2 linked regions of the Acuticoccus sp. I52.16.1 genome follow. The protein of the gene in region 2 binds, or shares a complex with, the protein of the main gene of each other region. Links are inferred from orthologs where the notes say so. Each region holds a gene or a part of one and is shown on either strand. Other genes may lie near its edges.

Region 1 (4,183 bases), 960 kb from region 2 along the record:
AGTAGCTGCGCACGCGCGCGTCGTAGCAGACCTCCTTGGTGCTGTAGAGCCAGCCGTCGATGCGGCTGCTCCACACGCGGATGCGCTTCTTGTAGCACTCGTTGGGGTGGCGGTAGGTGCGGCGCTGCAGGTCGGAGCCGCCGCGCACGTAGGTCTGGCGCGGCATGACGCGCTCGCCGAAGCCGTGGCTGCCGCCCTGTCCGCCCTGGCCGCCACCCTGGCCGCCGCCACCGCCGTTGCCGCGGACCTCGATGATCCCGCTCGCCGTGTCCAGCGCCGCGAGCGGGGCGAGCCCGGTGGCGTTGGCGCCGGAGACGGCGGCCAGACCCACGAGGGCCGAAAGAACTGTCGCTTTGATCGTCATGTCGCTCTCCTTGGACGTGTCAGACCGGTGTGAGCACCGGCACAACCAGGAGATGGACCCGTCAGGCCCCCGCACCCTGTGTGCGAGATCACACCCGGGGCCGGTTTGCCGCTCCGGCGGGACACGGCGTGCGAACCCCGCCGCAGAGAATGGTCAGAATTCTGATATAATTCAGATTTTCGGCGTGGCTGTCACGCCCGTGCACTGGGATGTGATCGCGCGGAGCGGGGCGGCAGGCTCGGCCTACTCCTCAGGCTCGGTCGTGAACTGGAGCGGGTGGCCGGCATCCTGGGCCATGGCGTTGGCCTCGTTCGCCTTGGTCTCGGCGACCTGCGCCGGGTAGACGCTGACGACGCACGCGCCTTTCTGGTGGGCGGTCATCATGATGGTGTGGGCCGTTTCCCCGCCGATCCGGAACACTGCCTTCAGCACCCGCACGACGAACTCGCGCGGCGTATAGTCGTCGTTCAGAAGCAGCACCTTGTGCAGCTTCGGTCGCTCGGCTTTGGGCTTGGTCGCGGTCTTCAGCTCTGGGGTCGCGGTGGTGTCCGTGGTCATCGGCGCCTCCGTCCCGAAGTTTCCGTTACTTAGGGCGCCGCTGCCGGCCAGTCCAGCGCGCTCGGGGCGCGCCGGCCATGCTCGGGTGCCGGGCGTCAGTTGCCGGGGCGGCCGGTCTTGCGTTTGCGCCGGGCGCGCTTCTTCTCGTCGGCCGGGTCCTCGTGGCTGCCGATGCCGATCTTGTGCCGCACGACGATACCGGGGTCGTCCTCCGGCTTCTGCGGCGGCGTCTTGGCCTTGTACTTCTCCGTCCGCTTCACCGTCATCTCGTCGAGGTTGTTCTTGCGCGCGCGCGTCGGGGGCAGGTCGCGCTCGTCCTCGACGCCGTCCGTCGGCGGGGCGCGGCGGAGGCGGCCGCGGTCGGTGCCGGGGCCCATGTCGTCGAGGCCCGGCTTCTTGGCGCGGGTCTTCAGCGTCGCCGAGGCGTTGTAGTCGCGCTCGCCGGAGTATCGGCCTGCCGACAGCTCGACGTCGCGCTGGCGCGCCATCGGGTCCTCCGAGAGCATCAGCTCGGTCTTCTGCATGCGCTGGATCTCGTCGCGCAGGCGGGCCGCCTCCTCGAACTCTAGGTTGGCCGCCGCCTCGCGCATGCGCCGCTCCAGGTCCTCCACCGTGACTTGCATGTTGTGGCCGATGCCGGGCGCGGCGTCGGCCATCCCCTTGTCGACGCGCACGTGGTCGCGCTCGTAGAGGCTGTCCAGGATGTCGCCGATCGAGCGCTTGACCGATTCGGGCGTGATCCCGTGCTCTTCGTTGTAGGCGAGCTGCTTCTCGCGGCGACGGTTGGTCTCGTTGATCGCGCGTTCCATCGAGCCGGTCATATGGTCGGCGTAGAGGATCACCTTGCCGTCGACGTTGCGCGCCGCACGGCCGATCGTCTGGATCAGCGAGGTTTCCGAGCGCAGGAACCCTTCCTTGTCGGCGTCGAGGATCGCCACGAGACCGCACTCGGGAATATCCAGCCCCTCGCGCAGCAGGTTGATGCCGACCAAGACGTCGAAAGTGCCAAGCCGGAGGTCGCGAATAATCTCGATGCGCTCGATGGTGTCGATGTCGGAGTGCATGTAGCGGACCCGCACGCCGTTGTCGTGCAGGTACTCGGTCAGGTCCTCGGACATGCGCTTGGTCAGCGTGGTGACGAGCGTGCGGTAGCCCTTGTCCGCCACCTCGCGGATCTCGCCCAACACGTCGTCGACCTGGTGCCTGGCCGGGCGGATCTCGACCGGCGGGTCGATCAGCCCCGTCGGGCGGATGACCTGCTCGACGAAGACGCCGCCGGCCTCCTCCATCTCCCAGCCGCCGGGCGTGGCCGACACCGCGACCGACTGCGGGCGCATCATGTCCCACTCCTCGAAGCGCAGCGGGCGGTTGTCCATGCACGACGGCAGGCGGAAGCCGTACTCGGCGAGCGTCGCCTTGCGGCGGAAGTCGCCTTTGTACATGGCGCCGATCTGCGGCACCGTCACGTGGCTCTCGTCGAGGAAGACGAGCGCGTTGTCGGGCAGATATTCGAACAGGGTGGGGGGCGGCTCGCCCGGCTTGCGGCCGGTGAGGTAGCGCGAATAATTCTCGATGCCGTTGCACACGCCGGTCGCTTCCAGCATCTCGAGGTCGAACCGGGTGCGCTGTTCCAGGCGCTGCGCCTCCAAGAGGCGGCCGGCGTTGTTCAGCTCCACCAGGCGGTGCCTCAGCTCCTCCTTGATGGACTTCATCGCCTGCTGCAACGTCGGCCGCGGGGTGACGTAGTGCGAGTTGGCGTAGACCTTCACCAACTCCATCTCTTCGGACTTCTTGCCCGTCAGCGGATCGAACTCGGTGATCGATTCCACCTCGTCGCCGAAGAGGGAGACGCGCCAGGCGCGGTCCTCGTAGTGCGCCGGGAAGATCTCGACCGTGTCGCCGCGCACGCGGAAGGTGCCGCGGATGAAGTTCGCGTCGGACCGCTTGTATTGCAGCGCCACCAGGTCGGCCAGGAGCTGGCGCTGGTCGAGCCGCTCGCCGACCTGGATGGAGAAGGTCATCGCCGTATAGGTCTCGACCGAGCCGATACCGTAGATGCACGACACCGACGCCACGATGATGACGTCGTCCCGCTCCAGGAGGGCGCGGGTCGCGGCGTGGCGCATCCGGTCGATCTGCTCGTTGATCGAGGATTCCTTCTCGATATAGGTGTCGGTCCGCGGGACGTACGCCTCGGGCTGGTAGTAGTCGTAATAGGAGACGAAGTATTCGACCGCGTTGTTCGGGAAGAAGCTCTTGAACTCGCCGTAGAGCTGGGCCGCCAGCGTCTTGTTGGGCGCCAGGATCAGCGCCGGGCGCTGCTGCGCCTCGATCACCTTGGCCATTGTGTAGGTCTTCCCGGAACCGGTGACGCCGAGGAGGACCTGCGTCTTCTCGTCCTGCTGCAATCCCGCGACCAGCTCGGAGATTGCCTGCGGCTGATCGCCCTTCGGCTCGTATTCCGAGACGAGCGCCAGCGGGACGCCGCCCTCCGATTTGTCCGGCCGGGGCGGGCGGTGGGGGGTCCATTCGCCGGCGCGGAACTCCGGCCGGCCCTGCTGGATGAGGCTTTCGAGCGCGGCGACGGTGGCCGTGGCGCCGCTCTCGGGCAGCGCCTCCGCCTCCTCCAGGCCGACGTCGAGCCCGGCGACGGGGTTGAGACCGGAGGCGGCCCGTTCGCGTGCCGTGGCCTTGCCGCCCATGGACGTCCCGCGCGAGGTACGGCCCGAGGCCGCGTTCCCCTTGCCGCGCTTGGGCTTCTCCTCGGCCTTGGCGGCGGCGGCTTTGTCCTTAGTCTTGCGGGGCGCCTTCTTCGGCGCCGCCGCCGGGGCGGCCTTGGGCGCGTCGGTCGGGGCGTCGGCCGGCGCGTCGTCGCCGACGAGGAAGGCGTCGTTCTCGACGTCGCTCGCCCAGCTCTCGATCTTGCCGCTGTCGCGTGACTTGGGCGTGCGTTCCATGGGTCCGGTCCGTTGCGCCATCAGCACCATATGGCACACCCGGCGCGGTCCTCCAATGGAGGCCGCCGCGGTCTCGACCGTTGCCGGGTTCAGCAGCCGCCGCGGCGCAGGCAGCGGTTGAATTGGGGGGAGCCATTCTGGAACCGGCGGCCGCAGAAGCGAGCGCGCGACTCGCAGCGGTTGCCGCCCTGGCTGCCGCCGCCGCCCCCGCCCACCGCGCAGCCGCGCCGCGCCATGCACGAGCGGTAGCGGTCCCCCTGGCCGAACCGGCGCTGGCAGACGAAGTTCTGCCGCCCGCAGTAAC
Region 2 (4,653 bases):
TCGCGCGTCACCATCCCGGAGCCTGCGAGGGCGGCGGTCTCGGCCGTCAGGAGGATCGCCTGGCCGTAGACCTTCGCCGCCTCCTGGAGGCGCGCGGCGAGGTTCACCGTGTTGCCGATGACCGTGTAGTTGCGGCTCGCCAGCGGCCCGATGTCGCCCGACAGGACGTCCCCCGTCGCGATGCCGACCACCGCGTCGAGCCGCTGCGCTTCGGCGATGCCGTCGACCTCGAGTGCGTTGCGCAGGGGGCCGAGGGCGGCGATCTGGCCGAGGGCGGCGACGCACGCGTCGTGCGCCTGCGTCGCCGGATCGGTGAAGGGCGGGCCCCAGACGGCCATCGCCGAATCGCCGATATACTTGTCGGTGATGCCGCCGGCGTCGGCGACGGGCTGCGTCACAGCGCCGAGGAAGCGGTTCAGCATGTCGACCAGCTGGCGCGGCGCGAGGCGTTCCGACCAGCCGGTGAAGTCGCGCATGTCGACGAACGAGATCGTCATGGCGCCGCGCCGCGAGCGCTCGGTCTCGGTGCTGGAGAGGATGCGGTCGACGATCCGCGGGTCGACGTAGGCGCCGAACAGGCGCTTGATCTTGCGCCGCTTGCGCTCCTCGGTGATGTCGCTGACCACCACCACCACGCCGAGACGCTTCGCCTCGCCGTCCGCCTCCTCCTTGGTGAGCCGGCTCGACGAGACCATCAGGTCGAGCGTCGCCCCGTCCCGCTCCAGCGTGACTTCGACCGAATGGGTCAGCTCGGACTCGTAGACGGCCTTGAACACCACCTCGTTGAAGGCGTCGAACTCTTCGTCCAGCAGGAAGACCTCGGCGAAGGACTGGCCCAGCACCTCCGAGGGGAGCTTGCCGAAGATGCGGCCCGCGGCGTCGTTGAAGGTGATGATCTGGCCCTCGAGGTCGATCGAGATGACCCCGTCGCGCATCGATTCGAGGATGCGCTGGAAGATCTGCGGGTCATCCTGGCCGCTCGCCGTCCGGGCGACGTCGTCCGCCTTCATGCGAGCCGCCGGCCGGAGCCGGGTGTCGAAGGGGCGGGCGTGACGGCGCCGGGCGCCCGGCTCGCAGCGGGGCCGGCGCGAAGGGGGCAGCGGACGGTGGATCCTCGTGTCATTCTTCGTTCGTATCGCCGACGGGCGCCGAGGCCCACCCTCGCTGCGCGATTTCTCGCCCCGTGGGGATCCTGCGGCGGCGCCCCGTCTCGCTTGAGCGCATCCAGGATGACATTTGCATCACCGGCGGGCGCTCCCGCAACGTCCGCCCGGCCACACTCGTCGGCAATCGTGTCGCCCGGCATCGTCCTAGGCGCGGGTGACGAACGAATCGATCACCCGTTTCTGGCCCGCCTTGTCGAAGTCGACCGTCAGCTTGTTGCCCTCGACCTGGGCGACGTCGCCGTTGCCGAACTTCTGGTGGAACACGCGGTCGCCCACCGAATAGGCCGACGGGCCGTCCGACACCGACTTGGCGACGAGTTCGCCCTCGATCGTCAGCGGCAGGTGGCGTTCGCGGCGGGAGACGTCCTCGCGCCGGCGCTGGGCGCGTTCCCAGCCGGGGGTGTGGTAGGTGGAGGAGAAGGTCTCGACCTTGTCGAACCGGGAGGCGCCGTAGCCGCCGATGCCGCCGTAGCCGGCCTCCTCGCGCACCGCGACGTTCTCGGCCGGCAACTCGTCGATGAAGCGGGAGGCGGCGCCGGCCTGCCACATGCCGTGGATCCGCCGGTTGAGCGCGAACCATACGAAGCACTGCTTGCGTGCCCGCGTGATGCCGACGTAGGCGAGCCGCCGCTCCTCCTCGAGCCCGGCCTGGCCGTTCTCGTCCATCGCGCGCATCGAGGGGAAGAGGCCCTCCTCCCAGCCGGGGAGAAAGACGACGTCGAACTCCAGCCCCTTGGCGGCGTGGAGGGTCATCAGCGTGACGGCCTCGCCCTGTGTCTCGCCTTGCGCGTCCGTCACCAGGGAGACGTGCTCCAGGAAGGCGGGCAGGTCGTCGAAGTCCTCCATGGAGCGGATCAGCTCCTTGAGGTTTTCCAGCCGCCCCGGCGCGTCGGCCGAGCGGTCGGCCTTCAGCATGTCGGTGTAGCCGGATTCTTCGAGGATGATCTCGGCGAGCTCGGTGTGGGGGAGGCGGGCGAGCTGCTCGCGCCAGCGGGCGAACGAGGCGATCAGCTGGACGAGGCCGGTGCGCGCCTTGCCCTTCAGTTCGTCCGTCGTCAGCATGTCGGCGACGGCGACCATCAGCGGCACTTCGCGGTCGCGCGCTGTCTGCATGATGCGCGAGACGGTCTGCTGGCCGACGCCGCGGGTGGGCACGTTGACGATCCGCTCGAACGCCAGGTCGAAGCTCGGCTGCACGGTGCAGCGGAAGTAGGCGAGCGCGTCGCGGATCTCCTTGCGCTCGTAGAACTTTGGCCCGCCGATCACCCGGTAGGGCGTGCCGGCGGTGACGAAGCGGTCCTCGAACGCACGCATCTGTGCGGTGGTGCGAACCAGGATCGCCATCTCGTCGAGCGTGGTCCCGCTCTTGTGCAGGCTTTCGATCTCGCCGTTGATCGCCCGCGCCTCCTCCTCCGAATCCCACGACGATGCGACGGTGACGGGCACGGCGTCGGGATCGACGAAGTCGGTGAAGAGAGTCTTGCCGAGGCGCCCTTCGTTATGGGCGATCAGGTGTGAGGCGGCGGCGAGGATGTGGCTGGTGGAGCGGTAGTTGCGTTCGAGCCGGACCACGGTGGCGCCCGGAAAGTCGGTCTCGAAGCGCAGGATGTTGTCGACCTCGGCGCCGCGCCAGCCGTAGATCGACTGGTCGTCGTCGCCCACCACGCAGAGGTTCTTGTTGTTCTGCGCCAGGAGCCGCAGCCACAGATACTGGGCGACGTTGGTGTCCTGATACTCGTCGACCAGCATGTAGCGCCAGCGCCGCTGGTAGCCGTCCAGAATGTCGGGATTGGCGCGGAAGAGGCGGATCGGTTCGAGCAGGAGGTCGCCGAAGTCGGCCGCGTTCAAGGCCTTCAGCCGATCGCGATAGAGCTTGTAGAGGGTGAGGCCCTTGCCGTTCGCGAACCACTGGCCCTCGCCCTTGGGGACCTCCTCCGGGATGAGGCCTCGGTTCTTCCACCCGTCGATCATGCCCAGCATCTGCCGGGGCGGCCAGCGCTTCTCGTCGATGTTCTCCGCCGACAGGATCTGCTTGGCGAGGCGGATCTGGTCGTCGATGTCGAGGATCGTGAAGTCGGGGTGGAGGTCGACCAGCTCGGCATGGCGGCGCAGGATCCGCGTTCCGATGGAGTGGAAGGTGCCGAGCCAGGGCATCCCCTCCGCCTGCGGTCCCACCACCTTGGCGATGCGCTCCTTCATCTCCCGCGCGGCCTTGTTGGTGAAGGTCACGGCGAGGATTTCGGACGGGCGGGCGCGGCCGAGGGCCAGGATGTGGGCGATCCGCGTCGTCAGCACCCGCGTCTTGCCGGTGCCGGCGCCGGCGAGCACCAGGACCGGCCCGTCGACCGCTTCCACGGCGCGGCGCTGCTCGGGGTTGAGAGCCTCCAGATACGCGGGGGCCGGGCGCGAAGCCCGTGCGGCACGCTCCGATATGGACACGCGCTCAGGCGCCGCACCACTCTCGGACGGGGTCCCGCGCGCCGGGAACGTGGCGGCAGGCGCGCTCCGGCGGACGGTCTCACTCATGACATCGATCCGATTCGCATGCGCGCGAGTATAGAACAATCGGAAAACGCCGGTCACCCCACCGGCAGCATTTTGCCGCGCGTCGTCCCCCGCGATCCCGAACCGCTCGGTGGTGGCGACGAGGGGCGCACGCGCCGCGAAACGGTTGAAGCCGCTGTCGTCGATCAGGACGGCCCCAAGAATTCATTGCAAAAAATAAGCGCGATTGCTCGCGGCTTCTGTCAGATGATGGTGTTCATCGGTCTCCATTCGGGAGTGGAGCCGAAGTATGTGACGAAGATAACAGTCCGATGATCACTGTGCCGTTGCGTGTTGTAGGGACTTGGGAGAGCGGTGCGGTTCAGCGGTCGGTGTCGTGCCAGCTGTCGGCGAGCCGGCGCGTCGCGGAGACGGCGGCGGCGAAGCGCGTCGCGGCGCCGGCCGGCAGCGGTGCGGCGGTGACGCGCCCACCCGGTGCGGGCGGCGCGACGGCCATGCCGATCGCTTCGGCGGCGAGGCGGGCGGTGCCGCGCGCGGTGACGTCGGGCATCGCCGCGATGTTGAGGTCCAGTCCGACCGCGTCGGCCAGCATCTGGGTGAAGTAGGGATTGGCGGAGAGCCCGCCGTCGACCGGGAGCGGGCCGGACAGCGCAGTGACGGCGGCGATCGCGCGGGTCACCTCGGCGATGCGCAGCGCCACGCCCTCCAGCAGTGCCTGCATCATGTCGCTCCGGGAGGTCTCCAGCGACAGGCCGACGAAGCTGCCGCGCGCGCCGCGCTCCCAGTGCGGAGCGGCGAGGCCGGAGAGCGCCGGCACGAAGGCGAGGCCGCGTGTGATGGCGCGCGGTGTGTCGAAGCGGTCGATCTCGGCGAACTCGGCGAAGAGGCCGATGCGCCGTGCCCAGTTGACCGCCGCCGCCGCCGCGTACACCCCGCCGTCGAGACCGAAGACCGCCGCCTCGCCGGCCCGCTGCCACAAGAC

Evidence for each region. Proteins that work in one complex are often made in the same cells at the same time.
Region 1: the proteins of MRB58_RS13620 (region 2) and uvrB are in contact, whole or in part, in a crystal structure (PDB 7EGT), measured with the Thermus thermophilus proteins. The link is inferred for Acuticoccus sp. I52.16.1 from one-to-one orthologs. Residues at the interface, in WP_096412145.1 of Thermus thermophilus: His654, Arg656, Phe657, Gln666, Asp668, Glu669, Lys680, Arg681, Leu682, Ser683, Lys685, Tyr686, Ala687; in WP_096411307.1 of Thermus thermophilus: Glu23, Leu25, Arg26, Asp27, Gly28, Glu29, Arg30, Phe31, Arg55, Glu326, Asp327, Phe328, Glu379, Ser382, Gln383, His398, Gly400, Arg401.

Annotation. Positions count from the first base shown.
Region 1 is NZ_CP094828.1:3,965,166-3,969,348, forward strand. The notes cover bases 818-4,183. They hold uvrB (excinuclease ABC subunit UvrB), read right to left. Parts: upstream 3,880-4,183; coding sequence 1,018-3,879; downstream 818-1,017. Other genes in these bases: MRB58_RS17850 (ATP-dependent Clp protease adaptor ClpS), read right to left, coding at 818-922; MRB58_RS17860 (hypothetical protein), read right to left, coding at 3,969-4,183. Outside these bases: MRB58_RS17845 (hypothetical protein), read right to left, coding at 1-364; more of MRB58_RS17850, read right to left, coding at 608-817. UniProt on the Escherichia coli protein: The UvrABC repair system catalyzes the recognition and processing of DNA lesions. A damage recognition complex composed of 2 UvrA and 2 UvrB subunits scans DNA for abnormalities.
Region 2 is NZ_CP094828.1:3,004,068-3,008,720, forward strand. What follows is about bases 1,002-4,019. They hold MRB58_RS13620 (ATP-dependent helicase), read right to left. Parts: upstream 3,693-4,019; coding sequence 1,311-3,692; downstream 1,002-1,310. Other genes in these bases: MRB58_RS13615 (adenylate/guanylate cyclase domain-containing protein), read right to left, coding at 1,002-1,010; MRB58_RS13625 (hypothetical protein), read left to right, coding at 3,711-3,986. Outside these bases: more of MRB58_RS13615, read right to left, coding at 1-1,001; MRB58_RS13630 (FGGY family carbohydrate kinase), read right to left, coding at 4,033-4,653. UniProt on the Escherichia coli protein: A helicase with DNA-dependent ATPase activity. Unwinds DNA duplexes with 3'-5' polarity. Translocates on single-stranded DNA with 3'-5' polarity. Initiates unwinding more efficiently from a nicked substrate than double-stranded DNA.